Regions from separate parts of the Bradyrhizobium sp. 134 genome, predicted to be linked through region 2. Evidence: predicted binding sites of a transcription regulator. Region 2 holds the regulator's gene; the other holds the start of a gene.
The links. The regulator PhoB, encoded in region 2, activates phosphate uptake and scavenging genes when phosphate is short. The targets are predictions, from matches to a motif close to TGTCATNNANCTGTCAT.
Positions count from the first base shown of each region.

Region 1 (14,467 bases), 370 kb from region 2:
GGCCGATCGCTCCCGCAATCCCGAACCGGCCTGATTGCGCCGGCGCCAAATCGCGCTACTCTCGATCTGCTATCGGGCCCGATCCTGGCCAGGCACGAACCAAGCGAGGTTCACATGACTCTCCGCATCTCGGGAAAGAGCGTCAACGTCGGCGAGGCCCTGCGCGGCCGTGTCACCGACCGGACTGAAGAGGTCCTGCGCAAATATTTCGACGGCAATTATTCCGGCCACATCACGCTGAGCAAGGACGGCTTCGGCTTCCGCACCGACTGTGCGCTGCATCTTGATTCGGGAATCACGCTCGAGGCCGATTCGAACGCACCGGATGCCTATGCCAGTGCCGACCAGGCGCTGGTGATGATCGAGAAGCGGCTCAAGCGCTACAAGAGCCGGCTCAAGGATCGCTCCGCACGCAAGGCCCATGTCGCCTCCGCGGCGCTGGCCGCCATGGATGCCACCAGCTACGTGCTGGAAGCCCCGGGCGAGGGTGAGGACGAGGACGAGATCACCGGCTACAGCCCCGTCATCATCGCCGAGGCCACCACCTCGCTGAAGCCGCTGTCCGTCAGCGAAGCGGTCATGGAACTCGACCTCAGCGGGGCGCCCTGCCTGGTGTTTCAGCACGGCTCCTCGGGCCGGGTGAACATCATTTACCGCCGGGCCGACGGCAATGTCGGCTGGATCGATCCCCCGGGGGCCAAGGCGGATGGCAAAGCCTGAGGCCGCGGGCGACGCCCTGGGGCCCCCGCGCCGGGAGCCCCTTTCCGCCTTAACAATGACCGGGGCAAAGCTGCACGCGGGAGTTGGCACCGGGATTGCGTTGGAGTAGAAGCCCCCCACATCAGGGGCGAGCTAAGTCCGCCTCCTGCTTCAACTTCTTGACGTCGGCCCGCCCAGGTTCTTTGTCCAGGCTGGCCAATTCGGAACCTGACGTTTTCATTCACCTCGGAAGACTTCCATGCCGATTACCGATCTGGTCGCGCCCGAGGCGATTCTCCCGGCATTGAAGGTCAACAGCAAGAAGCAGGCGCTTCAGGAACTCGCGGCCAAGGCCGCCGAGCTGACCGGGCAGAACGAGCGTTCCGTGTTCGAGGTGCTCCTGCAGCGCGAGAAGCTCGGCACCACCGCGGTCGGCTACGGGGTCGCCATTCCCCACGGCAAGCTGCCCAAGCTGGAAAAGATCTTCGGCCTGTTCGCGCGCCTCGATCGTCCGATCGATTTCGAATCGATGGACGGCCAGCCGGTCGACCTCGTCTTCCTGCTGCTCGCCCCCGAAGGCGCCGGCGCCGATCACCTCAAGGCACTGGCCCGCATCGCCCGCCTGCTCCGCGACCAGGATATCGCCAAGAAGCTCCGCGCCTCGCGCGATGCCCAGGCGATCTATTCCGTGCTGGCGCTGCCGCCGGCGACGGCGGCGTAACCCTTTCTCTCTCGAACCGACGCAGCGCCGTCTGCGACTTATTGGGCAGCCGGGTGCTGCGATATTTCGTCTCCGGCACGGTTTCGGCGCGGGGATTTTGCAAGATGATTTGCGGTTCGATCGGGCGGGTTTTTGGTCTGCTTTGCTCCATCACCATTGTCGCCACCGCTGTGGCCCGCGCCGACGAGGCGTCCAACGACCGCGTCATCGCGGAGAAGACCGAGATCATCGCAGCCGACGCAACCAATGCGGTCGCTTACGAGCTGCGCGGCGAAGCCTACTACATCAAGCACGACTGGAATCGCGCCTTCGAGGATTGCAGCGCCGCGATCCGGATCGATCCGAATTTCGGGCGGGCCTATCACTGCCGCGGTCGCGCCTATTCTGCCAAAGGCGATCGCGAGCGCGCCATGATCGACTACAACGAGGCCATTCGCCTCGACCCAAATTATGGGGCGTCCTACACCTCGCGCGCCGAGGCGTATTTCAACGGGGGCGATTTCGATCGCGCGATCGCCGGCTTCACCGAGGCCATCGAACGCAGCCCCAAGCAGGCTTACCGTGCGCTCGTCATGCGAGGGGAGGTGTATGCAGCGAAGGGCGACACCGATCACGCCGTCGCCGATTACAGCGAGGCGATGCAGCGCAATCCGGCCGCCGCCTGGCCCTACGAGTTGCGAAGCACCGTTCGCCTCAACAAGGGCGAGATCGATGCAGCTCTGGACGACTGCGACAGCGCCGTCCGCCTGGAGCCCGGAAGTGCCGGCGGCCACTATTGCCGGGCCATGGTGTTCCTGAAGAAGGACGATGCCGACAGCACCATCCGGGAGCTGGATGACGTTACCAGGATTAGGCCGTCTTTCGAAAAGGCCTATCTGGTTCGCGGCGTCGTCCTGCACAGGAAGGGCGACGACAAACGCGCCCTTGCCGATTTCGACGAAGTGATCCGATTACGGCCGGGGAATTCGGAAGCCTACAGCAGTCGCGCCGGTCTGTTTCGGGACATGGGACAGCACGATCGCGCGCTCGCCGACTACAACGAGGCGATCAGGCACGATCCGAAAAGCCAGCTCGCCCTGGTCAACCGCGCTCTCCTCTACATGATGATGTCCGACGCCAGACATGCGCGCGCGGATTTCAACAGCGTGCTCGCGCTGCCACTGAGCGACAAATGGGCCGTGGATACGGCGCGCGAAGGACTTGGTTTCGTGAAGTGACGGCGGAGCCGCGCGCTCTCGACTCCGTCATTGCGAGGAGCTCTTGCGACGAAGCAATCCAGACTGCTTCCACGGAAAGATTCTGGATTGCTTCGCTGCGCTCGCAATGACGACGTGGAAACTTCATCAGCCGAAATAAAAACGGGCACACCTTCCTGCGAAGGCATGCCCGCTTGAAACCCTATTCGTGCGACGTGCGACGTGCGCGTGCTCAGTGCACGCTCACCGCTTGCAGCTCGTTGCTCCAGGCGTTGGCGATCGCGGCTTCGCGGCTGTCGGTCAGCATGATCGGCGTGCCGTCGGCGGCGTGGAGCGCGAAGAGCTTGAGGCCCGGCGCGATCTTCGGCGCTTCGGGAAACAGGCCCGGCACATCCTCGGAGCGGATCTGCTTCACATAGGCGATATGGCCTTCGCCGAGGGTTGCCAGCGTCTCCGGCGAGACGTTCTTGGCTTCGTATTCGAACGCAACGTGACCTTCACTCATGGTCTCGACTCCTTCACAGAAACTAAGCGGTCGAGTCCGCTACTCGTTCCATTATTCGTGCTCATTGATAGCGATTGTCTTAACGATCCTCTCCGGTTCCGGCCGGGCAAGATCGATCGCCAGCAATCCGTTCTTCAGATCCGCACCCAGCACCAGCATCCCCTCCGCCAGCACGAAAGTGCGCTGGAAGTGGCGCGCGGCGATGCCGCGATGGATGTATTGCCGGGTCTTGTCGTCCTGCTGCCGCCCGCGAATGACGAGCTGGTTTTCCTCAATGGTTACATCGAGTTGGTCACGGGTGAATCCGGCGACCGCCAGTGTGATTCGCAACCGCTCGGGCTGGCCCTCCGACCGGTCGCACCTCTCGATATTGTAGGGAGGGTAACCGTCGGCACCTTTGACGACCCGATCGAGCACGCGCTCGATCTCGTCGAAGCCCAGAAGGAACGGACTGGAAAGCGTGGGAACACGAGACATAGTTTACAAAGCCCTCTCGAAGCGACTTTGGTGCATCAGGGCCCGTACAGGCACCCCTTGATCAGCAATATGGGCATATCCGCGTGTGGGTTCAAGGACGTAGCCGGGGGCTGTGGATTGGCAGCTGACCCGCTCTGCCATGCAGAAAGGCTGACTTGCCGTCATGGCGCGAAACGCCTGCGACAAGCCCGGCACGACGAAATTGCGGCGCGATTTTTCTCAACGAAAACAAACCCCCTTCTACTGTGCATGGGGTTGTTTTCGCGTTTTTTTTAATCGACGGCTCCGCCGAACCCGGTCAGGCCTCGATCCGCGTCCGGCCGTCGCCGCTGAACAGATGCAGCTTTTGGCGCATCGCCGCGACGCGGATCTTCGCGCCGATCGGGGGCGCCTCGGAGCCGGGAATGCGGACGATGACCTCGCCGGGCGGCAGCTCGCCGGGGTTGGCGGCGATGCGCTGCTCGTCCTGAGCCCGCGTGCCGTAGACGAAGGTTTCGGCGCCGACGCGCTCGATCGCTTCAACGGTGAGCGGGAGCGCGACGCCGCCGGCCGGGGTCTGGTCGGTGATGACGAAATCTTCCGGGCGAATGCCGAGGATGCCGGCGTCGGTGCTGCCGAGCTGCGACTTGATCTCGTCGGCGCGGATCGACATCAGATTCATCGGCGGTGCCCCGATGAAGGAGGCGACGAAAGTCGTCGCCGGCTTCTCGTAGATCGCCAAGGGATTGCCGACCTGCTCGACCTGGCCGCCATTCATCACCACGAGAATGTCGGCGAGCGTCATCGCCTCGAGCTGGTCGTGGGTGACGTAGATCGACGTGGTGTTGAGCCGGCGCTGCAATTTGCGGATCTCGACCCGCATCGCGATGCGGAGTTTTGCGTCGAGGTTGGACAGCGGCTCGTCGAACAGAAACACTTTCGGCTGGCGCACGATGGCGCGGCCCATGGCGACGCGCTGGCGCTGGCCGCCGGAGAGCTGGCGCGGCTTGCGCTCCAACATCGAGGTGAGCTCGAGCACGCGCGCGGCTTCGTCGACGCGGGTCTTGACCTCGGCCTCCTTCATGCCGCGGTTGCGCAGGCCGTAGGCCATGTTGTTGAAGACGCTCATATGCGGATAGAGCGCATAGTTCTGGAACACCATCGCGATGTCGCGATCGGCAGGCTCGATCTGGTTGACGATGCGGCCGCCGATGTCGATCTCGCCGCCGGTGACGGTTTCGAGCCCTGCGACCATGCGCAGCAATGTCGACTTGCCGCAGCCGGAGGGACCGACCAGCACGCAGAACTGGCCGTCGCCGACGTCGACGTTGACGCCCTTGATGGCCTCGAAGCCGCCGGGATAGGTCTTGCGAACGTTGCGCAGGGTGACGTTAGCCATGGGATCTACTTTTCCGTCTCCACGAGTCCGCGCACGAACAATTTCTGCATCACGACGACGACGAACACCGGCGGCAGCATCGCGAGCACGGCGGTCGCCATCACGATCGGCCATTCGGTCAGCGCGTCGGTGGTGGTAATCATCTTGCGGATGCCGACCTGGATGGTCTGCATGTCGTCGCGGGTGGTGATCAGCAGCGGCCAGAGATATTGATTCCAGCCGAGGATGAAGAGGATCACGAACAGCGCCGCCATGTTGGTGCGCGACAGCGGCAGCAACGTGTCCCAGAAGAAGCGCAAGGGGCCGGCGCCGTCGATGCGGGAGGCCTCCAGCAGCTCGTCCGGCACCGTCATGAAGAACTGGCGGAACAGCAGCGTCGCGGTGGCCGAGGCGATCAGCGGCAGCGACAGGCCCGCATAGCTGTCGAGCATGTGCAGATCTGCGACGATCTTGTAGGTCGGATAGATGCGGACCTCGACCGGCAGCATCAGGGTGATGAAGATGATCCAGAAGATCGGCATCCGGAACGGAAAGCGGAAATAGACGATCGCGTAGGCCGAGATGATCGAGATCGCGATCTTTCCGACCGCGATCAGCAGCGCCATCACCAGCGAGTTCAGCATCATGTTGCCGACGGGCTCGCGGGTCGATCCGCTCGTGCCGACGAAAATGGTCTGGTAGTAGACCTCGAAGAAATGACCGCCCGGCAGCAGCGACATCTGCCCGTTGGCGATCAGCGCGTTGTCCTGGGTCGAGGCGACGAACGCGATGTAGACCGGGAAGGCGACGACCGCGATCCCGATCCAGAGGATGATGTGGGCGACGTAGCGCCGGAAGCCCTCTTCCTCGACCATCAGTAGGTCACCTTGCGTTCGACGAAGCGGAACTGGATTCCGGTCAGCACGATGACCATGACCATCAGGATCACCGACTGCGCGGCCGAGCTGCCGAGATTGCCGCCGAGCAGGCCGTCGGAATAGACCTTGTAGACCAGCGTGACCGTCGACGTTCCGGGACCGCCGCGGGTCATGGTGTCGATGATGCCGAACGTGTCGAAGAAGGCGTAGACGATGTTGACGACCAGCAGGAAGAAGATGGTCGGCGACAGCAGCGGGAAGGTCACGGTCCAGAACCGCCGCATCGGACGAGCGCCGTCGATCGCAGCGGCCTCGAATACGCTCTTCGGGATCGCCTGCAGGCCGGCGAGGAAGAACAGGAAATTATAGGAGATCTGCTTCCACGCGGCGGCGAGGATGATCAGCGCCGCGGCCTGGTCGCCGTCGAGCAGCGGATTCCAGTCGATGCCCATGTTGCGAAGATAGCGCGAGAGCACGCCGAGCGAGGGATGCAGCATGAAGATCCAGAGCACGCCGACCACGGGCGGCGCCACCGCATAGGGCCAGATCAGGAGCGTGCGGTAGAGCATCGAACCTCGCAGCGGCTTGTCCGCCATCACGGCGAGCAGCAGCGCGAAGGACAGCGACGAGACGGCGATGGCGAACGAGAACAAGAAGGTTCGGACGATCGCCTCGAAATAGGCCGCGTCCTTGAACAGCTCGACGTAATTCTCGAACCAGACAAAGGTGGTCGACAGACCGAACGCATCCTGGAGCAGGAAGGACTGGATCACCGCCTGCAGGGCCGGCCAATAGAAGAAGATCAGGACGATCGCGAGCTGCGGCGCAACCAGCGCGTACGGTAACAGCCTTGACTGGAAAATGGCTTGCTTTTGCATGATGCCAGCAGAGCGGCAGACCGGGTCGCGGCCTGCCGCTCATTGCCTCACTTGACGGCGGTCTTTTCGAACTGCCGCAGCATCGTGTTGCCGCGCTCGACGGCGGCATCCAGCGCCTGCTTGGCGGTCTTCTTGCCGGCCAGCGCCTGCTCGATCTCTTCCGACCAGACGTCACGCAGCTGCACCATGTTGCCGAGGCGCAGGCCGCGGGAGTTCTCGGTCGGCTCCTTGTTGGTCAGCTCGAGCAGCGGGGTCTCGAGATAGGGCTGATCCTTGTAGAAGCCCTCTTCCTTCGCCTTGGCATAGGCCGCCTTGGTGATCGGCAGGTAGCCCGAGGCCTTGTGGATATAAACTTGGCGATCGGTGTCCGAGAGGAAGGTCAGGAACTTTGCGACGCCCTTGTATTCCTCGGCCGACTTGCCGCCCATCACCCACAGCGAAGCGCCGCCGATGATCGAGTTCTGCGGCGCGCCCTTGACGTCGGGATAATACGGCATCGGCACGGCGGTGAAGGCGAACTTGGCCTGCGCCTTGACGTTGCCGAAGAACGCCGACGATGTCAGGTAGATCGGGCACTCGCCGGAGGTGAAGCGACCCTCGCCGGTGTTGGTCCGGCCGGCGTAGTCATAGGTCTTGGTCTTCTGCAGCTCGACCAGGGTTTCGAGGTGCTTGACCTGAAGCGGTCCGTTGAACTCGAGCACGGTGTCGAAGCCGTCGAGGCCGTTGGCCTTGCTGGCGAGCGGCACGTTGTGCCACGCCGAGAGCTGCTCGAGATTGACCCAGGTGATCCAGGAGCCCGAGAAGCCGCAGGTGTCGTGACCGGCAGCCTTCAGCTTCTTGGCGGCCTCGAACGTTTCGGGCCAGGTCTTCGGAATCTCGACGTTCGCCTTCTTCAGCTCGTCCAGGTTCACCCACATCACGGTCGAGGACGAGTTGAAGGGGAATGAGAGCATCTCGCCCTTCGACGTCGAATAATAGCCGGTGATGGCGGGCAGGTAGATCTTGGGGTCGAACTTCTCGCCGGCGTCGGCCATCAGCTTGTAGACGGGCTTCACGGCGCCGGTCGCGGCCATCATGGTCGCGGTGCCGACTTCGAACACCTGCATGATGTGCGGGGCGTTGCCGGCGCGGAATGCCGCGATGCCGGCGTTCATCGTATCGGGATAGTTGCCCTTGTAGGTCGGGATCACCTTGTAGTCGCTCTGCGACGCGTTGAAGTCGGTGGCGAGCTTGACGATGACGTCGTTGTTGGCGCCGGTCATCGCGTGCCACCACTGGATTTCGGTCACGGCCAAGGCCGGTGAGGCCGATAGTCCAACCGTGAGTGCAATAGCGGCAGCCGCTCCAAAGTGTCGAAGAGCCATCAAGTAAACCTCCCTTGGGCCGTCAAAAATGATCGCTTGCGCTAGCAGCGCCATATGACGTTCACATGACTGTGTAAGCGGCCGAAACGAAAGCGGCAAGCGCTGGAAAAGGGAAGCTGTCAAATAGGCGAATGCCGCGCGAGCAGCGTCCTCCGTTCGCGATGCACAGAGCGCCCCGCACCGCAGTGCGGCATTGCCGTCGGATGTGGAAGGCGAGGCGCTAGCGCTTGCGCTCGGGTCCGCAGACCGTGCCCTGCTCGACCATCGCGTCGATCTCGGACCTGGAGTAGCCGAATTCGCCCAGCACCTCGGCCGCGTGCTGGCTGAATTTCGGCGGCAGGCGCCGCAGGCTCGGCTTGCTGCGATCGAGCCGGATCGGGGATGCCACGCCCTTGTACCAATCCTTCTCGATGATATCGCCGCGCGCGATCGTGTGCGGGTTGGTCAACGCCTGGTCGATCTTCTGCACGGGGCCTGCGGGCAGGCCCGCGGCGAGCAGGCGATTGCACAGCGGCTCGGCCTCGTGCTGGCTGAACACGGCGGCGAGCTCGGCGCGCAGTGCCTCGCGATTGGCGATGCGGTCCTTGTTGCGCGCAAAGCGCGGATCGGTGCCGAGCTCGGGCTTGCCGATCTCCTTGGCGAGCTTGCGGAAGGTGCCGTCATTGCCGACGCCGATGAAGATGTTGTCGGTCTTGGTCGGGAAGATCGCATAAGGCACGAGGTTGGGATGCTCGTTGCCAGTGAGCGACGGCGGCTTGCCATGCATGAAATAATTCGCGGTGTGCGGATGCATGATGGCGAGACCGGTCTCGTACAGCGTGGTCTCCAGGAACTGGCCCTGGCCCGAGCGCTGCCGCTCCGACAGCGCCATCAGGATGCCGATCGCCGCATAGAGGCCGGTGCCGATGTCGACCAGCGGCACGCCGATGCGCATCGGCCCGCTCTCGGGCGAGCCGGTCGCCGCGATCATGCCGGTCATGGCCTGGATGATGGCGTCATAGCCGGGGTTGCCGCCGCGCGGGCCGTCGGCGCCGAAGCCGCAGATCCGGCAATGCACGAGGCGCGGGAATTTCTTGCTGAGCACCTCGTTCCCGATGCCCCATTTCTCCAGCGTGCCCGGCTTGAAGTTCTCGATCAGGACGTCGGCGCTCTCCAGCATCTTGAGCAGCACGGCCCGGCCGCCCTCGGAGGCGAGGTCGAGGCCGATCGAGCGCTTGTTGCGGTTGATGCCGATGAAATAGGCCGCGTCTTCTTCGTGGAAGGGAGGGCCCCAGTCGCGTACCTCGTCGCCGGCGGGCGGCTCGACCTTGATCACGTCGGCGCCATGGTCGGCTAGGATCTGGGTGCAATAGGGACCGCCGAGCACGCGCGTGAGATCGATGACGCGCAGGCCGCTCATTGCGCCCGTGGCAGCTCCAGAACTGGCGGCTTCAGTCATCCCTTCGCGTCCCCTGTGTCGATATTGATCACAGGCCTAACGAGGTTCGTCCGGGCCGGCAATGGCTTCCCGCGTAGGGCGTCATGCAGGCCGCTCGCCGCAATCCCGCGGGATGGCAAATCATGGGAAGCGGCCGGTCCGAGAGGATCCCGGGCCAGCCGCTTCAGCTACCCGATCAGACGACCGTCAGGCGAACGTCGACATTGCCGCGCGTCGCGTTGGAATACGGGCACACCTGGTGCGCCTTCTCGACCAGCGCCTCGGCTTCCGCGCGGGCGAGGCCCGGCAGCGAGACGGCAAGGTCGATGTCGAGACCGAAGCCGCCGGCCGCGCGCGGGCCGATGCCGACGGTCGAGGTCACGGAGGCGTCGGCCGGAACCTTGGGGCCGCCCTGCGAGGACACGAACTTCATCGCGCCGATGAAGCAGGCGGCATAGCCCGCCGCAAACAGCTGCTCGGGATTGTTGCCGGCACCGCCGCCGCCGCCGAGTTCCTTCGGCGTGGTGAGCTTGACGTCGAGCGCGCCATCGAGGGTCGCGGCATGGCCGTCGCGGCCGCCGGTGGCCTTTGCGCTGGTCTTGTAGAGGACGTTCACTGACATTTTCGTCTCCCTGTGTTTCTCGGGTGGGGTGCAATCCTTATCGCAAGCAATTAGATTGTGCGCAATTTAAATTACAGTGCCTCACATTTAATTGTTCGCAATTGAATATGCCGCCGGCCGGCCCCAGAATGGAGCAAGTCCCGTGAGATTCTCGATGCCCCGGAAACATTCGGCAGCGGACGCGCCGCTTCGCCTCGACAACCAGATCTGCTTCGCGGTCTATTCGGCCGCGCATGCCTTCAACCGCGTCTACAAGCCGCTGCTGGATCGGCTCGGCCTGACCTATCCGCAATATCTCGTGATGCTGGTGCTGTGGGAGCGCGACGACGTGCCGGTGAAGAGCATCGGCGAAAAGCTGCACCTGGATTCGGGCACGCTGACGCCGCTGCTCAAGCGGCTCGAGGCGGCCCACCTCGTCAAGCGCACGCGCTCGAGCGAGGACGAACGTCAGGTGCTGATCGCGTTGACGCCGCAGGGCCAAGCCTTGAAGGACAAGGCGCGCGCCGTGCCGCAATCGATCCTGGCGGCGACGGACTGCTCAGTCTCGGAACTGGTCGCGATGAAGGACGAGATCGTGGCGCTGCGCGATCGGTTGAATGCGGTGATTGGGGAGTAGGGGTTAGGTTTGCGTGCTTAGGACAGCCGCTTCTTTGTGAACGCCCGGCCGGAGTGAGACTTCAGGTACGCTTCAAAAGCGAGCGCTTTGTGCTTGTCAGGGAAGGCGCAGTACCAGATCAGCATCCAAGGCTTGAACTTGGCGGTGTGGGTGGATTTGCTAGCATTGTGCTCTGGAATCCGGCGCTTCAGATCTTCCGTAGCCCAACGTATTCCTGCTCAGGAAATTCGATGCTGCGGAGGATGTAGACGTACCACATTGACGATTATCGCCTGGGCAGCCGCTGTGTCGGAATCTCACCAGTCCGTCTTCGCCCTTCGGGCTTCGCCGGACACCACGCTTCGCCCTTCAGGCTGTGCGCGGCTGCGCCACGCGTAGCCTGAAGGGCGAAGCGTGGTGGAGCCAGGCGGGATCGAACCGCCGACCTCTTGCATGCCATGCAAGCGCTCTCCCAGCTGAGCTATGGCCCCTTAACCGTCCGACGCGCCTTGGGCGACGCGTCGGGAAAGACCCAGAACCACAGTTCTGGAATTATCTCAAGTCTCTTCGTCACCGCCGACATCACCAATGATGTCGGTCACGTCCTCATCGCCTTCTTCGTCGTCGGCGATAAAGGTCGAATCGTCGTCGTCATCGTCCTCGATGGTCTCATCGACTTCGATGTCGTCCTCGGATTCGGGCACGACGGCCTTGACCTTGCCGGTGTTCTCCTCGGCATCGGCCTCCTCGAGCGAGACCTCCTCGACCTCCGCCGGCTCCGGCGTGGCGTCTGCGGCAGCGGCTGCGTGGCGGGCTTCGGCGCCGCGGGGCGCGCGCGCCGGCGCGATGGGCGCGATCGGCACGACTTCCCCGGTATAGGGCGAGATCACCGGATTCTTGTTGAGGTCATAGAACTTTTTGCCCGTGGTCGGGCAAATACGTTTAGTTCCGAGTTCGGACTTGGCCACGGCAGAGGAATCCTGGAAATGTCTGAAAAGCGGTGCTTCACTTGGCTAGTTGGCGGCCCGCTGTCAATAGCGCATTGCGGGAGAACGACATGCCCGTGACGACGGGGAGACCATGTGGTACCTGCCCCGCGAGTCCCGCAGGGACGTTTCGGGCCTATCCAAGGACACAGAGTTGACCGATTCCGACAAGCCGACGCCGCTCCAGTCGCGCGCCAGCGGCCCCCTGACCGGGAAAGTACGGGTGTCCGGAGACAAGTCGATCTCCCACCGTGCCCTCATCCTCGGCGCGCTCGCGGTCGGAGAGACACGAATTTCGGGCCTCCTGGAGGGCGAGGACGTCCTCAACACCGCCAAATCCATGCAGGCGCTGGGCGCCAGGGTCGAGCGCACCGGAGATTTCGCCTGGAAGGTGAACGGTGTGGGTGTCGCGGGCTTCGGGGAGCCCAAAGTACCGCTGGATTTCGGCAACTCCGGCACCGGCTGCCGGCTCGTCATGGGCGCCGTCGCGGGCTGCCCGATCTCTGCGATTTTCGACGGCGATGCCTCGCTGCGCACCCGGCCCATGCGCCGGATTCTGGACCCGCTGGAAAAGATGGGTGCGAAGGTCGTCTCCGGCGGCGAGGGCGGCCGCCTGCCGCTGACCGTCCAGGGTGCGCGCGATCCGCTGCCGATCACCTACAAGACGCCGGTGGCCTCGGCCCAGATCAAATCCGCCGTGCTGCTCGCCGGTCTGGCCGCGCCGGGCACCACGACCGTCATCGAGACCGAGGCCAGTCGCGACCACACCGAACTGATGCTCAAGCATTTCGGCGCCGAGATCACCTCGGTGCAGGAAGGTCAGCACGGCCGCCGTATCACGCTCGTGGGGCAGCCTGAGCTGCATGGCGCCAATGTCGTCGTGCCCGCCGATCCCTCATCGGCGGCGTTCCCCATCGTTGCTGCGCTGATCGTCGAAGGTTCCGACCTCGTCCTGTCCGATGTCATGACCAATCCGCTGCGCACCGGTCTTTTCACCACGCTGCGCGAAATGGGTGCCTCGATTGAGGAAAGTGAAGTTCGCGGCGACGCCGGCGAGCCGATGGCAAAGCTGCGCGTACGCGCCTCGAAATTGCGCGGTGTCGAGGTGCCGCCGGAGCGCGCACCGTCGATGATCGACGAATATCTGGTGCTGGCGGTGGCGGCCGCCTTCGCCGAGGGCACGACCATCATGCGCGGCCTCCAGGAGCTCCGCGTCAAGGAATCCGACCGTCTCGAAGCCACCGCCGCCATGCTCCGCGTCAACGGCGTCAAGGTCGAGGTCTCCGGCGACGATTTGATCGTCGAAGGCCGCGGCCACGTTCCCGGCGGCGGCGTTGTGGCCACCCACATGGACCATCGCATCGCGATGTCCGCGCTGGTGATGGGCTGCGCGTCGGACCAGCCGGTGACCGTCGATGACACCGCCTTCATCGCCACCAGTTTCCCGGATTTCATCCCGATGATGCGTTCGCTTGGGGCCGAGTTTTCATGATCATCGCCATCGACGGGCCCGCGGCGTCGGGCAAGGGCACGCTCGGCAAGCGTCTTGCCCACCATTACGGCTACCGTCATCTTGATACCGGCGTGATCTATCGCGCGGTGGCCTATTCCCTGATGCAGTCCGGTCATGATCTCCGGGACGAGGCAGCCGCGGTCGCTGCGGCGCTGGAACTCGATCCCGAGAAGTTCGGCAATCCCGCCCTGAAGACCCAGAAGGCCGGCGAGGGCGCCTCCATCGTCTCGGCGATCCCAAGGGTGCGCGAGGCCCTGGTCAGCTTTCAGCGGCAATTCGCCGCCGATCCGCCCGGCGCCGTGCTCGACGGTCGGGATATTGGAACGGTGATCTGCCCCGATGCCGACGTGAAGATCTTCGTCGTGGCCGACCCCAAGGTCCGTGCCCGCCGCCGGACCATGGAGGCCAAGGCGCGGGGCGAGGAGGCCGACGAGGCGGCCGTGCTCGCCGACATCATCCAGCGCGACGAACGCGACAAGAACCGGGCGATCGCCCCCCTGAAGCCGGCCGCGGATGCTTACTTGCTAGATAACTCCCAACTGGATATAGAAGGCGGCGTCCGGGCCGCCATCGACATTATCGAGGCCGTCCGAGCGGGCCGGTCGCGGGGTTAAGCCGCTGCCGTCATTGGAGGAAGCGCCCGCTCCCGCTCTTTGAGGTCGATACTCTCGGTCCCTGCTTGGGGCCGACGCGATCCAGGTTCCGGACAAAAGATTTCCACGTATCGAATGCGCGGGCCTCAGCCGGCCCGCTTCCGCTGTTCCGCCCTCCAGGTCGGAGCAGCGAGCGGTCGCTCGAAGGTTCTGCGGACCTTCCGACACTGCGCGTACGGTGCGCCCAAGAACCCAACGGCCGGCATGACATCCGCAACTGGAGAACAAATGGCTTCGACTTCTGCTGATACCTATAGCCCGTCGCGCGACGATTTCGCCGCGATGCTCGACGAGTCCTTCGCAGGCGGCAACCTGCAGGAAAGCTCAGTCATCAAGGGCAAGGTTGTTGCAATCGAAAAGGACATGGCCGTCATCGACGTCGGCCTGAAGACCGAGGGCCGCGTTGCCCTGCGCGAATTTTCCGGCCCCGGCCGTGACAGCGAGCTCAAGGTCGGCGACGAGGTTGAAGTGTTCCTCGACCGGATCGAGAACGCCCTCGGCGAAGCCGTGCTGTCGCGCGACAAGGCGCGCCGCGAAGAGAGCTGGGGCAAGCTCGAGAAGGCCTTCCAGAACAACGAGAAGGTCAACGGCGTTATCTTCAACCAG
Region 1 is NZ_JADPKX010000034.1:418,703-433,169, forward strand. It holds gene rpoN (RNA polymerase factor sigma-54) at 1-34, shown strand, start outside; gene raiA (ribosome-associated translation inhibitor RaiA) at 115-720, shown strand; gene ptsN (PTS IIA-like nitrogen regulatory protein PtsN) at 959-1,420, shown strand; gene IVA75_RS11700 (tetratricopeptide repeat protein) at 1,525-2,637, shown strand; gene IVA75_RS11705 (DUF1150 domain-containing protein) at 2,849-3,121, opposite strand; gene IVA75_RS11710 (Hsp20 family protein) at 3,173-3,598, opposite strand; gene IVA75_RS11715 (sn-glycerol-3-phosphate import ATP-binding protein UgpC) at 3,897-4,976, opposite strand; gene ugpE (sn-glycerol-3-phosphate ABC transporter permease UgpE) at 4,982-5,830, opposite strand; gene ugpA (sn-glycerol-3-phosphate ABC transporter permease UgpA) at 5,830-6,711, opposite strand; gene ugpB (sn-glycerol-3-phosphate ABC transporter substrate-binding protein UgpB) at 6,759-8,075, opposite strand; gene IVA75_RS11735 (CaiB/BaiF CoA-transferase family protein) at 8,296-9,513, opposite strand; gene IVA75_RS11740 (organic hydroperoxide resistance protein) at 9,689-10,114, opposite strand; gene IVA75_RS11745 (MarR family transcriptional regulator) at 10,269-10,730, shown strand; partial or broken gene IVA75_RS11750 (GIY-YIG nuclease family protein) at 10,748-10,989, opposite strand; tRNA gene IVA75_RS11755 (tRNA-Ala) at 11,125-11,200, opposite strand; gene IVA75_RS11760 (TIGR02300 family protein) at 11,267-11,677, opposite strand; gene aroA (3-phosphoshikimate 1-carboxyvinyltransferase) at 11,850-13,187, shown strand; gene cmk ((d)CMP kinase) at 13,184-13,822, shown strand; gene rpsA (30S ribosomal protein S1) at 14,090-14,467, shown strand, end outside.
Region 1: a site for PhoB is predicted at 8,130-8,146, ahead of ugpB (sn-glycerol-3-phosphate ABC transporter substrate-binding protein UgpB). Genes of this name have one in related genera too.

Region 2 (14,467 bases):
GCTCGTTGATATCGAGGAAGTGCTTCGGTGTTTTCTTGGGTGTATTATCGGGCGACTTGCTCATCAGCTTGCCGCCCGCTTGTTGCCGGATAACGCGGTGCAGGCGCGCTCGAGCCGCCCGACGCTGTCCTCGATCTCGGCTTCGGTGACGATCAAAGGAGGCAGGAAACGCACGACATTGTCGCCGGCACCGACGGTGAGCAGCTTTTCGGCGCGCAAGGCGGCAACGAGATCGCCCGAAGGCACCACGGCCTTGATGCCGATCAGGAGGCCCTCGCCGCGCACTTCGCTGACGACATCAGAGTGGCGGTCGATCACGGAAGCGAGCTTCTGCTTCAGCAACAGCGACATCCTCTGCACGTGGTCGAAGAAGCCGGGCTTGAGCATGACGTCGAGCACGGCGTTCGCAGCCGCGATCGCGAGCGGATTGCCGCCGAAGGTCGAGCCGTGCGAGCCCGGTGTCATGCCGGACGCCGCTTCCGCGGTCGCAAGGCACGCGCCGATCGGGAAGCCGCCGCCGAGCGCCTTGGCCAGCGACATCACGTCGGGCTCGACGCCAAGGCGGCGGTACGCGAACAGATCGCCGGTGCGACCCATGCCGGTTTGCACCTCGTCGAAGGCGAGCAACAGACCCTTCTCGTCGCAGAGCTGGCGCAACGCCCTCAGGAAGGCAGGCGTTGCCGAACGGACACCGCCCTCGCCCTGGATCGGCTCGATCAGGATTCCGGCGGTCTGCGGACCGATCGCCTTTTTCACCGCCTCGAGATCGCCATGCGCAACCTGGTCGAAGCCCTCCATCGGGGGGCCGAAACCTTCGAGATATTTTGCCGAACCCGTCGCGGCCAGCGTCGCCAGCGTGCGGCCATGGAACGCGCCTTCGAAGGTGATCATGCGATAGCGGTCGGGATGGCCCTTCGCGGCGTGATAACGGCGCACCACCTTGATCACGCATTCCAGCGCTTCGGCGCCGGAATTGCAGAAGAACACGAAATCCGCAAAACTTTCATTGCACAGGCGCGCGGCGAGCTTTTCGCCGTCCGGGCTCTGGAACAGGTTCGACATGTGCCAGAGCTTCGTGGCCTGCTCCTGCAACGCCGCGACCAGCGCCGGATGGGCATGGCCGAGCGCATTCACCGCCACCCCGGAGGTGAAATCGAGATAGCGCTCGCCATTGGTCGCGATCAGCCAGCAGCCTTCGCCACGCTCGAAACCGAGGTCGGACCTGGCGAAAACGGGGAGCAAATGCGGCGCTGCGCTGTTAGTCATGACGGTCACTTGAATGTTGCGGACGGTGTGAGCGTGCATTGCGCAACGCACCATCGACCGGCCCGGAAAACGAAACGTGCCGCCTCTTGCGGGCGGCACGTGCGACTATCTTAGGCTTGGTGAAACGGGTGTCAATGCCGCCCGGAAAGCCTCGCGAAACGCTGAATCCGTAGTCTTGCGGTGCCGATTTTGCGGGATTTAGTCACGGAACATGTGGAAGCGAGTCGGCGGACTCTTGCGCGGGAGTCACGCCATATTGTAGCGTTTGGATTGTCAGATACGACATCTCGTGCAGTGGTTCTGATCTTTAAGTCCTTATGTACCGGCGTAAACGTTCGGGCGTTCAAGACGCGCCCGGCGAGCCTTAAGGGATTCTGGCGGCACGGGTTTTTGAAGGCTTAGGCATTCGCTACGAGGCCCCAGGATGGCTGGCGCGCAGCGAGGGAAAGGGTGCAATGACGGTTTTGACCTGGTCCGATGATCGCGTCGAGCAGCTGAAAAAGCTCTGGGAGGCCGGACTTTCGGCCAGCCAGATCGCGGCGGAGCTCGGCAATGTGACCCGCAATGCCGTAATCGGCAAAGTGCACAGGCTCGGCCTCTCGGGCCGCGCCAAGAGCCCTTCGTCGGCAGCGCCCCGACCGCGCAAGGCGCGCCCCGCGCAGCACATGATGCGGGTGAGCCGCCCGATCTCGCGCGGCAACACCGCGCTGGCGCAGGCCTTCGAGGTCGAGGCTGAGCCGGATCCGGTCACCTATGACAACGTGGTGCCGATGAGCCAGCGGCTGTCGCTGCTGGAATTGAACGAGGCGACCTGCCACTGGCCGGTCGGCGATCCCTCGAGCCCGGACTTCTTCTTCTGCGGTGGACGGGCGCTGTCCGGCCTGCCCTATTGCGCCCAGCACTCGCGCGTCGCGTACCAGCCGGCGTCGGATCGGCGGCGTGCACCGGTGAAGCCGGGGCCGCGCTAATTACCGCAAGTCGTCGCGCGAAGACGGCTCAACGATTTCAGTGTCGTCCCGGCCAATTGCGCACGGGGGCCGGGACCCATACTCCGAGCGCGCAGTTGTTGCGCGAAAGGGGTCATTCCGAGTCTTCGCCAAACCACGTTCGGTGGTTATGGGTCCCGGATCAGCGCTCGCTTCGCTCGCTTGTCCGGGACGACGTCGAAGAATTCGGGGACAGCTTGCCAACAAACAAGGCTGCAACCCTACACCTGCTCCGCCTTGGCAAACCGATCATCCAGCGCGTAACCAGCGCCGCGGACGGTGCGGATCGGGTCCTGCTCGCGGCCGAGATTGAGCAGCTTGCGCAGGCGGCCGATATGCACGTCGACGGTGCGCTCGTCGATATAGATGTCGCGGCCCCAGACGCTGTCGAGCAGTTGCTCGCGCGAGAACACCCGTCCCGGGTGCTCCAGGAAGAACTCCAGCAGGCGATATTCGGTCGGACCGAGATCGATCGGCCGGCCCGAGCGCGCCACGCGGCGCTTGTCGCGGTCGAGCTCGATGTCGCCAAAAGCAAGGACGGTGGCGAGCCGCTCGGGGCTTGCGCGCCGCAGCAGGCCTTTCACGCGCGCCAGCAGCTCCGGCACCGAGAATGGCTTGACGATGTAATCGTCGGCGCCGGTCGCAAGACCCCGCACCCGCTCGCTCTCCTCGCCGCGCGCGGTGAGCATGATAATCGGGAGCTGCTTGGTCTCGGGACGGGTGCGAAGCCGCCGGCACAGTTCGATGCCTGACAGGCCCGGCAGCATCCAGTCGAGCACGACCAGATCGGGGATGTGCTCCTTGAGGCGGGTGTCGGCGTCGTCGCCGCGCATCACCGTCTCGACGTCATAGCCGTCGCCTTCGAGGTTGTAGCGGAGAAGCTCGGTCAGGGCTTCCTCGTCCTCAACCACCATAATGCGTGCGCCCATCGGGTCGTCGCTCCCTTAAGTCTTCAGGTGTTCGGTACCGTGCTGGCGAAGGTCGTCATGTCGCCCTTCGGCCGCTTGTCGGTGATCGCCTGGCCCTCGATCATGTAGAACACGGTCTCGGCGATGTTGGTGGCGTGGTCGCCGATCCGCTCGATGTTCTTGGCGCAGAACATCAGGTGAATACAGAACGAGATGTTGCGCGGATCCTCCATCATGTAGGTAAGGAGCTCGCGGAACAGCGAGGTGCAGATGGCGTCGACTTCCTCGTCACCCTTCCACACCGCCATCGCCGCCGGCAAATCATGCGCGGCATAGGCGTCCAGCACCGACTTGACCTGCTGCTGCACGAGGTCGGTCATGTGCTCGAGGCCGCGGAACAGCTTGAGCGGATGGAAGTCCGTCTCCAGCGCCGCAACGCGCTTGCCCATGTTCTTGGCGAGGTCGCCGATGCGCTCGAGATCGGTCGCGACGCGCATGGCGCCGACGATCTCGCGCAGATCGACCGCCATTGGCTGGCGCCGGGCGATGGTGAGCACCGCGCGTTCCTCGATGCGCTTCTGCAGCGCGTCGAGTTCAGTGTCGATGGCGACGACGCGCTGGCCGAGCGGGACGTCGCGGCGGATCAATGCGTCGACGGACTCGACGATCATGCGCTCGGCGATGCCACCCATCTCGGCGACCAGGCGCGTGAGTTCCTGGAGGTCGGTGTCGAAGGCCTTTGCGGTATGTTCAGAACCCATGTCGCGTCTCCTAGCCGAACCGGCCGGTGATGTAATCCTGCGTGCGCCGGTCGGACGGCGACGTGAAGATCTTGCTGGTGTCGTCGAACTCGATCAACTCGCCGAGATACATGAAGGCGGTCTTGTCGGAGACGCGCGCCGCCTGCTGCATGTTGTGGGTGACGATCGCGATCGTGTAATCCTCGGACAGCTCCTGGATCAGCTCCTCGACCTTGGCGGTCGAGATCGGGTCGAGCGCCGAACAGGGTTCGTCGAACAGGATCACCTCGGGCCGCACCGCGACGGTGCGGGCGATGCAGAGGCGCTGCTGCTGGCCGCCGGAGAGCGACAGGCCGGAGGCGTTGAGCTTGTCCTTGACCTCGTTCCACAGCGCGCCGCCGCGCAGCGCCTTCTCGACGCGGCCGTCCATTTCGGACTTCGATATCTTCTCATAAAGACGGATGCCGAACGCGATGTTCTCGTAGATCGTCATCGGGAACGGCGTCGGTTTCTGGAACACCATGCCGACGCGGGCGCGCAGCAGATTGAGGTCCAGCTTGCCGTCGAGGATGTTGGTCTGGTCGAGCATGAGCTGACCGGTGGCGCGCTGACCGGGATAGAGGTCGTACATCCGGTTGAAGATGCGCAGCAGGGTCGACTTGCCGCAGCCTGACGGACCGATGAACGCCGTGACGCGGTTGGCGCCGAGCGTCAGGTTGATGTTTTTCAGCGCGTGGTGCTCGCCGTAATAGAAGTTCAGGTTGCGCACGGTCACCTTGGGGGGCGCCTCCGGCAGCACTGCCGCGTGCGGCAGTCCACCTGACGCGCTCATCGATACGGAAAGATCACTCATTTTGCGGTCCTCTCGGCGCCAAGGATGCGCGCGAAAATATTAAGGGCAAGAACGGTCAGGGTGATGAGCAGCGCGCCGCTCCAGGCCAGCTGCTTCCAATAGGCATAGGGGCTCTGCACGAAGTTGTTGATGGTCACCGGCAGGTTTGCCATCGTCTTGTTCAGGCCGAGGCTGAAGAACTGGTTCGACAGCGCGGTGAACAGCAGCGGCGCGGTTTCACCGGCGACGCGGGCGGTCGCGAGCAGCACGCCGGTGATGAGGCCCGAACGGGCAGCGCGATAAGCGATCCGCTTGATCACCAGCGAACGCGGCAGGCCGAGCGCCGAGGCCGCCTCGCGCAACGCGTTCGGCACCAGCAGCAGCATGTCCTCGGTCGTGCGCAGCACCACCGGGATCACGATGACCGCGAGCGCGAGCGAGCCCGCGATCGCCGAGAAGCCGCGCATCGGCACCACCACCGCGCCGTAGATGAACAGGCCGATGATGATCGAGGGTGCCGAGAGCAGGATGTCGTTGATGAAGCGGATCACCGAGGTCAGCCGGTCATTGCGGCCGTACTCGGCGAGATAGGTGCCGGCGAACATGCCGAGCGGCGCGCCGATGCCGACGCCGATCACGGTCATGATCAGCGAGCCGACGATGGCGTTGAGCAGTCCGCCCTCGTTCGATCCCGGTGGCGGCGTGTTCTCGGTGAACAGCTGGACATTGAGTCCGGCCAGTCCGTTGTAGAGCAGCGTAATCAGGATCAGCGCGAGCCAGGTGACACCGAAGGCGGTTGCGGCGATGCAGAGCCCGCGGACGACGATGTCCTTGCGGCGGCGGCGTGAATAGATCGGATTCATGGCGTCAGTTCCCCGCCTTCTTTTCCAGCCGCATCAGCATCAGCCGCGCCGCCGCGAGCACGAAGAAGGTCAGCACGAACAGCAGGAGGCCGAGCAGGATCAGGCCGGACTGGTGCAGGCCGTCGCTCTCGGCGAACTCGGATGCGATCGCCGCCGAGATCGTGGTGCCGGGGGCGAAGATCGACGACGAGATCCGGAACGAGTTACCGATGATGAAGGTCACCGCCATGGTCTCGCCGAGCGCGCGGCCCAGCGCCAGCATGACGCCGCCGATGACGCCGACGCGGGTGTAGGGGATCACCACGCTGCGGACGACTTCCCAGGTGGTGCAGCCGACGCCGTAGGCGGCTTCCTTCAGCACCGGAGGCACTGTCTTGAACACGTCGACCGAAATCGAGGTGATGAAGGGCAGCACCATGATGGCGAGGATCAGCGCGGCATTGAACAGGCTGAGATAGGACGGGGGACCTGCGAAGATCGCGCCCAGCACGGGCACGCCGTCGAAGATCTTGATCATGAAGGGCTGGAACGTGTTGGCGAGGAACGGCCCCAACACGAAGAAGCCCCACATGCCGTAGATGATCGAGGGGATGCCGGCGAGCAGCTCGATCGCCATGCCGATCGGGCGGCGCAGCCATTGCGGGCAGAGCTCGGTGAGGAAGATCGCAATGCCAAGACCCACGGGAATGGCGATCAGCATCGCGATGAAGGAGGTGACGAGCGTGCCGTACATCGGCCCGAGCGCGCCGAGCACGGGCGGATCGGCGGACGGCGCCCAGCGCTGCGTCCACAGGAACGAGACCCCGAATTCCTTCATCGCCGGGAAGGCGCCGACGATCAGCGAAAGGATAATGCCGCCGAGGATCAGAAGCACCGAGATCGCGGAGAGCCGCGTGATCCAGTAGAAGGTGACGTCCCCGAGCTTGAACGCGCTCAAGGCCTTGGCGCGATCATACGGTCCGGCGTCGTCGATTACATCGCTCTGAACGGCCATCTCTGCCACGCCGATCCCCTGTACCAAATAGTATACGTTTTTTGTTGGTCCGTGCCCCGGATGCGGCGCAGCGCATCCGGGGCACGAGCGTCGCGAGCCTAGCTCTTGATGTCGGCAGCCCAGGTCTTCTCGATCAGCTGAACGACCGGGTCCGGCATCGGGATGTAGTCGAGCTCTTCAGCCGCCTTGCCGCCGCTCTTGAAGGCCCAGCGGAAGAACTTGATGGCTTCCTGCGAGGCCGCCTTGTCGGTGGCGTCCTTGTGCATGAGGATGAAGGTCGCCGCCGTGATCGGCCAGGACTTCTCGCCGGGCTGGTCGGTCAGGATGACGTAGTAGCCGGGAGCCTTGGCCCAGTCGGCGTTGGCGGCGGCCGCCTGGAACGCTTCGACGGTGGGCTGCACCGGCTTGCCGGTCTTGTTGACGAGACCGGTGTAGGTCAGCTTGTTCTGCTTGGCATAGGCGTACTCGACGTAACCGATCGAGTTCTTGGTCTGGCTGATGTTGCCCGACACGCCTTCGTTGCCCTTGGCGCCGACGCCGACCGGCCACTCGACGGCGGTACCTTCACCGACCTTGCTCTTCCAGTCCGCGCTGGCCTTGGCGAGGTAGTTGGTGAAGTTGAAGGTGGTGCCCGAACCATCCGAACGGCGGACCACGGTGATGGCTTCCGAGGGCAGCTTCACGTTCGGGTTGAGCTTCTTGATCGCGGCGTCGTCCCATTTGGTGATCTTGCCGAGATAGATGCTGGCCAGCGTCTCGCCGTCGAACACCATCTCACCGGGCTTCACGCCCTCGATGTTGACCACGGGAACGATGGCACCCATCACCATCGGCCACTGGACGAGGCCGTCCTTCTCGAGCTGCTCGGCCTTGAGCGGCGCGTCGCTGGCGCCGAAGGTCACGGTCTTGGCCTGGATCTGCTTGATGCCGCCGCCGGAGCCGATCGACTGGTAGTTCAGGCCGTTGCCGGTCTCTTTCTTGTAGGCGTCGGCCCATTTGGAATAGATCGGGAACGGGAACGTCGCACCGGCACCGGTGATGTCGGCAGCAAAGGCCGCCGTCGTCGATGCGGCGACCATGCCAGCAGCGACGAGTGTTTTGAGGAAATTCATGCTGGTCTCCATACAGGGGAGCGAAGCGCCATCCGCGCCCGATCGCGCTCCCCGTGCCGCCCCTTTAGGAGCGGACAGCTGAGCTTTTACGAAGGTTTGGTGACAGTCGGATGACAGTGTTAAGGAGCTGAAATCGCTGGAATTTAGCTCAGAGCCGCAGGCTTGCCCTGGGGGAAACAGGCAGCGAAAGTGGCGCCCTGCTTGGGCACGCTTTCGATCAAAAGCCGGCCGCGATGGCGGTTAAGAATATGTTTCACCAGCGATAATCCGAGGCCGGTGCCGCCCTGCGAGCGGCTGTCGCCGACATCGACCCGGTAGAACCGCTCCGTCAGCCGCGGCAAATGTTCCGGCGCGATGCCGGGGCCGAAATCCCGGACCAAGACCCGGATTTCCTGAGTTCCATCAGGGGCGGAACTGGACGTCAGCGACACGATGACACGACCGCCCGAGGCGCCGTATTTGAGCGCGTTCTCGATCAAATTCTCGAACAGGCGGAGCAGCTCCTCACGGTCGCCCGCGATCAGCACCGGGGTCTCTTGCAGCTGGGTCTCGACCTCGACCTGGCGTTCCCGGGCCAGCGGCTCGAGCCCGTCGGCGACCTGCAAGATGATCGGCAGCAGGTCGACCAGGGTGTCGGGCCGCACATGGGCCGACAGCTCCACCCGCGACAGCGACAGCAGATCGTCGATCAGACGCGCCATCCGGGTGGCCTGGTTGTGCATGATGCCGAGGAAGCGCTCGCGCGCCTTGGGATCGTCCTTGGCCTGGCCCTGGAGCGTGTCGATGAAGCCGGACAGCGCGGCCAGCGGGGTGCGCAGCTCGTGACTGGCATTGGCGACGAAATCGGCCCGCATCTCCTCGACCCGGCGCAGCGGCGTCTGGTCGTGGAAGGTCATCAGCATGCATTTGTCGGCGCCGCCGAATGTGGTCGGCACCGGCACCGGCGTGATGGTCAGCTCCATCCAGCGATCGACCGGGACATGGTCGAGATAGGTCGCGCGCCGCGGCTCGGTGGTCGCGATCGACTCGCGCAGGGCCGTGATGATCTCGGGCGAGCGCAGCGCGAACTGGGCGAGCTCATTCCGGCGCAGCGCCGGCGCGAGCTGGGCGGCCGCAGCGTTGAGATGGATGACGCGGCCGGCGCGATCGAGCAGCACCGCGGGATCTGGCATGCCGGCGACCACCGCGGCGACTGCCGCGCTCTCGACCGGGTTGACGCGGCGGGTCTCTTCGCGCGAGGCGGCGGTATCGTGCAGGCGCCACGGGATCAGCGCTGCGGCCGCGATGCAGACGAACACCGCAATCGCATGCAGTGCCGACAATTCGCCCAGCGAGACCACCACCGACAGTGCCAGCGCCGCGGCGATCAGGATGACGGTCGAGTGCCGCAGCCGGTCGGACCAGGGCTGGGAGGAGGGAGAAGATGGGGCGTCGATCGCCATCGGGGCGGGCTTCTCCAAAGGACTTTGCGCCGGTCAGGCGCCGCTGTCGCTGCGCTTTCTCACGTAAGCGGCTTCAGGTGCGGGGCCGGGGTCGAGCTTGAGCGCCGCCTGCTGCAGGCGTTTCGATCGCGCGCCGATGATAACTTCGCGAAACGTCAGCAAGATTACAGAAATGACGAAAGGGGACAGATAATAGAGGACGCGGAACAGCAGCATCCCACCCAGCAGCTCCTCCCGGTCCATCTGCCAGAGCCCGACCAGCATCGCCGCGTCGAACACACCAAGGCCTCCGGGCGAATGGCTGGCAAAGCCGAGCAGCGTGGCCGAGACGAAGATCACCGCGACCACCACGAAGCCGAGATTGGGCTCGTCCGGGACCAGCACGTACATCGCGAGCGCGCAGAAGCCGAGATCGATGATGCCGATCGCGATCTGGAGCAGGGTCAGCGGGCCGCCCGGCAGCATCACGGTCCAGGGCCCGCGGCCGACCATCCGCGGCTGGGTCCAGACCCAGACCACGTAAGCGACCAGTCCGACGATGATCATCATCGCCAGCATCCGGTTCAGCCAGGGCGGAAGCATGTCGATCGAGGCCGCGGCCTCCGGATGATAGGAGATGCCGAGGCCCAGAACCGCGGCATTACCGAGCCAGAAGGTCAGGCCGGCGAGGAAACAGATTTTTGCGACGTCGATCGCGTTCAGGCCGTAGGCGGAATAGATACGGTAGCGCACCGCGCCGCCGGTGAAGACGCTGGCGCCGACATTATGGCCGATCGAATAGCTGGTGAAGGCGGCGAGCGCGTTGATCCGATAGGGCACGTGGGCGTGGCCGATCGCACGTACCGCGAACAGGTCGTAGAAGGTCAGCGTGAAATAGCCCGCGGCGACGAACAGCGCCGCCATCGCAATCTGGCTCGGCTCGGTGCTCTTGATCGCTTCGAGGACTTCGTTGACATCGATGCCGCGCAGCATGTGGTAGAGCACATAGCAAGCGATGCCGATGACCGCGACGCTGATCACAACTCCAAGCTTATGCAGGATTTGCTTCTGGCGCAGAAACGACATCGCCCTGCGTATGGCTTCCAGCATCTAAACCTCGAACAACGCTTCAGCGGCCAGGGTGGCCGGCGAACAGGCGGACGACACGCAGGCACCCGACGAATCCTCGCCGGCGGCTCCGGCATCGCGCATGCCCCCTGCCCCTCCACTAGCGCGTTTTGGGGCGGAGTGGAATTCGACAATTCGAACAAAAAGTCGTGGCTTCAAGGTTTTAGGCAGGTTGCGGGCTCCTGATGCACGGTTTGGCGCTTTCGGCGGCAAGCCTGACGCGAATCTCCATGGCAATCCTGCGCAGACGCCATGAAGTTTTGATGATTTCGGCCGTACAATGTTCCGTCACGGCTTAAGTCGAAATCAATCTATGGGCGGGATTCCGCTGTTGAAAGAGGGTCGCGCCGCGCGCGGCCGCCGCGGCGCGCACGATTACGTGGCCGACGGCTCGCACTCGATCATCCGGTTGCACTGCGACATCACAGACGTCATTGCGGCCGCCCGCCAGCGGCCGCGATGAGAGCGTCGTTCGGAGGTAGCGTTCTGCTCAGGCCGCAAGCTGCGGGCGCACCGCCTCGATGCCCGCGATCCAGCCGGCGACGGAGCGCCCGATCGCCTCGGGGTGATCCTCCTGGAGGAAATGCAGGCCGGCGCCGAGACGAACCAGCGCGCAGTGCTTCAGGGAGGCGGCAAACCGTTCGGCAAATTCCGGTGCGACCAGAGCTCCGGGCTCGCCGGTGAACAGGAGCTTTGGATAGGACGACGCGGCCAGCACTGCATGCGCGGACTGGAGCGCCTGATAAACGTCAGCGGGCTCGCCTGCGATCGGCATGTCAAGCGCCCACGACGCCTCTTCGCGTTTCACCTGCCGAGCGATGAGTTATCGGAGCTTGAGGCCAGCGGATCCGAACTCAGGCCGGCGGCATGCTGCGCGCGACCACCCGGTCGCGCAGCCATGCGCCGATGGCGGCGCCGACGAGGTAGCAGGCGAACATGATCAGGCCGAGGTCGAGCCAGTAGCCGAAGCGGCCGGGGACCACATGCGCGAGCGAGGCCGCGACCAGGCCGGCAACAAGCACGGCGAGCCAGCGCGCGGTCACCTTCGAGGTGCCGTTGCCGCGTTGGACCACCGAGATCCAGCCCATGCAAAAGCCCAGCAGCAGCGAGCCGATCAGCCAGCCCAGATGGAACGAGACGAGATAGGGCATCGTCACCTCACCAGAAATTCGATGCGGCGGTTCTGCGCCTTGGCGTCTTCGCTGTCGTTGCCGGCGACCGGCTGCGTGCTGCCGTAGCCGACCGCGGTGAAGCGGCTGGCAGGCAGGCCGGCCTTGACCAGATAGTCGATCACCGCCTGCGCGCGCTTCTCCGAGAGTGCCTGGTTGAACGAATCCTCGCCGTCGGCATCGGTATGCCCGGCGACCTCGATATTGGTGGTGGGGCATCGCAATGCCGTCTCGATCAGATGATCGAGAATGCCGGCGGAATCCGGATCGATGTCGGCGCGCTTCGCCCCGAAGCGAATCTTGGCCTTGGCCAAAAGCTCCGAGAACAATTGCTGGCACACGGTGCCGTCGACCGGACCGGCTGCGGGTTTCACCGTGATTTCCGGCTTGTATTGCCAGTTTTTCGGAAAGTCCTTGCCGAGGCCTGCGCGGATGTCGTTGGCGGCACCTTCATAGAGCGCATCGCCCGACAGCTTCACCTCGCGGTCGGACACGACGAGCGTGCCGGTCGACAGTCGCGACAGCGCGCCGAACGCTGCGACCACGGCGGGGCTGAACGAGCCGGGCGCGCCGACGCTGGCCTTGAGATTGTCGACGACCTTTTCGTTGAAGAATTTCCGCGACGCGCTGGTGGCGATGGCGGCGTGGACATTGTTGTCGGGAACATAGCCGGTCAGCGTCACCGTCGCGGCCACCGGATCCTTGTAGGCCTGGAAGACGTAAGGCGGCGCCTTGACGTCGTTGGCGGCGATCGAAAAGCCCTCGGGCAGGTTTTTCAGCGCCGCTGCGACGGCTTCGCGGCCGCCGAGATCGCGCGCCATGCCCGACAGCGTGACTTTGGTGTCTGTGATCGTGATCTTGCCGTCCTTGAGCTTGCCGATCTGGTCGAGCAGCAGCATCGCAGCCGCCTCGAACCGCGGCGGTGCGCCGCGGGCCAAACCCATCTGATCGGCCACCTCGGTACCGGCGACCTCCTTGCGGGCCGCCTCGGTCAGGCGGCCCTTCATCGACGGCAGGGGCGCGGAGCCTGACAGCGTCACCCGCACCACGTCGCGTTCGGCGTTCCAGACGAAGGGCTTTGCCTCGGGAACGAGGCGGGTCCGGTCGTCGACCAGGCGCACGCCGGGCACGGTCTCGACCGCCACAACAGCGTCGCGGCGCCCCTCCTCGGAAAAGGCCTCCGCAGCCAGGCTGACGTCGCGGCCGTCCACCGCGATCCGGGTCTTGTCAAGAACGGTATCCTTTAGCGCCGCCGAGCTGCGGGCGGAAAGGTCCGCCTCGACCGGCAAAGTGTTATTCCAGGCCGCAAATCCCCACATGACGGCCAGGGGGATGAGCCCCGGCCACCATTTGCTGGCCCACCTGAAAAGCTTCTGCATTCGACGACCCGAACTCTGGAACCGGAGACAAAACAAACCCTTGGCGGGCTGTCAAACCGGAAATGACGCCCTTCCGAAGGCCGGGCGTGGACAATTGGAATAACTTTTTCTTCAAGGGTTCTTCCGTAAGTTGAAGGCGGAATGCCAAAGTCCGCCAGCGGGTCATGAAACAACTTCGTAACAACGTCATCCGCGCCGGGCTGGAAGCACTCTATTTCAGCGGCGCCCACCACCTGTTGCGCCCGCTTTTGTCGGGCGTCGGCGCCATTTTCATGCTGCATCACGTGCGGCCGGCCCGCGCCGCCGCGTTTCAGCCGAACCGGCATCTCGAAGTCACCCCCGAATTCCTGCGCGCGACACTGTGCCATCTGCGCTCGCGGGAGATCGACATCGTCAGCATGGACGAGCTGCATGAGCGGCTGGTGCGGCGCCGGTTCGACCGCCGCTTCGCCGCCTTCACGCTCGACGATGGCTATCGCGACAATCTCGATTTTGCGCTGCCGGTTCTGCGCGAATTTGACGCGCCTCTGGCGGTCTATGTCGCCAGCGACTTCGCGGAGGGCACGGGTCGGCTGTGGTGGGAGGCGCTGGAGGCTGTGATCGCCAAGGCCGAGCAGATCGAGGTGACAATCGGCAATGCCGCGCTGCGGCTCGATGCGACGACGCCAGCCGCCAAGCAGGCGGCGTTCGACCGCCTGCACGACTGGTTGCGCGCATTGCCCGGCGAGCACGATCTCAAGCGCGAGATCGAGGCGCTCTGCACGAAGTACGGCGTCGACATGGCCGCGCTGTGCCGCAGCCTCTGCCTGTCCTGGGACGAGGTGAAGACATTTGCCGCCGATCCCCTGGTCACGATCGGCGCGCATTCTGTCAGCCATTGCAATCTCGCCAAGCAAAGCGAAGCGATCGCCACGCAGGAGATGGCCGTGAGCCGCGCCCGGATCGAGCAGGCGCTCGGCCGCAATGTCCAGCATCTTGCCTATCCCTATGGCGATCGCGAGGCGGCGGGCGAGCGTGAATTCGTGCTCGCTGCATCCGCCGGTTTCAGGACCGCGGTGACGACGCGACCCGGCATGCTGTTCGCCGAAAACGCCGGCCACATGACCGCGCTGCCACGGGTCTCGCTCAACGGCAATTACCAGGACACGCGGATTCTGCCGGTGCTGACCTCGGGCGCCGCCACCGCGATGTGGAACGGCTTCCGCAGGATCGCGGCGGCGTAGCCGCGCTCTCCCCTGTCGTCCCGGCGAAGGCCGGGACCCATACCGCGTGATTTTTCGATTGCGATCGGTATCAATCCCGACCGACCGGCTTCCGCCAAACGTCTCTCTGTGGTTATGGGTCCCGGCCTTCGCCGGGACGACACTGAGTCGGTCGAATGGCTGCACCAACCACACGCTCGCCTTCCTTGACTCCCCTCCCCACCCCGCTCACAACCGGCGCAAACCAAGGGAGGCACCATGTTCAACGATCTGTTCTCGCTCAAAGGCCGCGTCGCGCTGGTGACCGGCGGTTCGCGCGGCATCGGCAAGATGATCGCGGCGGGAATTCTCAGCGCAGGGGCCGCGAAGGTCTACATCACCGCGCGCAAGGCCGGGCCTTGCGAGGCGACCGCGAACGAGCTCTCCGCACAGTATGACGGAGAATGCATCGCACTGCCGATCGACAT
Region 2 is NZ_JADPKX010000034.1:792,928-807,394, reverse strand. It holds gene argF (ornithine carbamoyltransferase) at 1-64, opposite strand, end outside; gene IVA75_RS13390 (aspartate aminotransferase family protein) at 64-1,266, opposite strand; gene IVA75_RS13385 (GcrA family cell cycle regulator) at 1,722-2,234, shown strand; gene phoB (phosphate regulon transcriptional regulator PhoB) at 2,474-3,181, opposite strand; gene phoU (phosphate signaling complex protein PhoU) at 3,205-3,921, opposite strand; gene pstB (phosphate ABC transporter ATP-binding protein PstB) at 3,932-4,753, opposite strand; gene pstA (phosphate ABC transporter permease PstA) at 4,750-5,595, opposite strand; gene pstC (phosphate ABC transporter permease subunit PstC) at 5,600-6,589, opposite strand; gene pstS (phosphate ABC transporter substrate-binding protein PstS) at 6,688-7,701, opposite strand; gene IVA75_RS13350 (ATP-binding protein) at 7,845-9,143, opposite strand; gene IVA75_RS13345 (lysylphosphatidylglycerol synthase domain-containing protein) at 9,177-10,232, opposite strand; gene IVA75_RS40135 (hypothetical protein) at 10,582-10,713, shown strand; partial or broken gene IVA75_RS13340 (haloalkane dehalogenase) at 10,741-11,028, opposite strand; gene IVA75_RS13335 (hypothetical protein) at 11,105-11,401, opposite strand; gene IVA75_RS13330 (OmpA family protein) at 11,404-12,798, opposite strand; gene IVA75_RS13325 (polysaccharide deacetylase family protein) at 12,963-14,021, shown strand; gene IVA75_RS13320 (SDR family oxidoreductase) at 14,259-14,467, shown strand, end outside.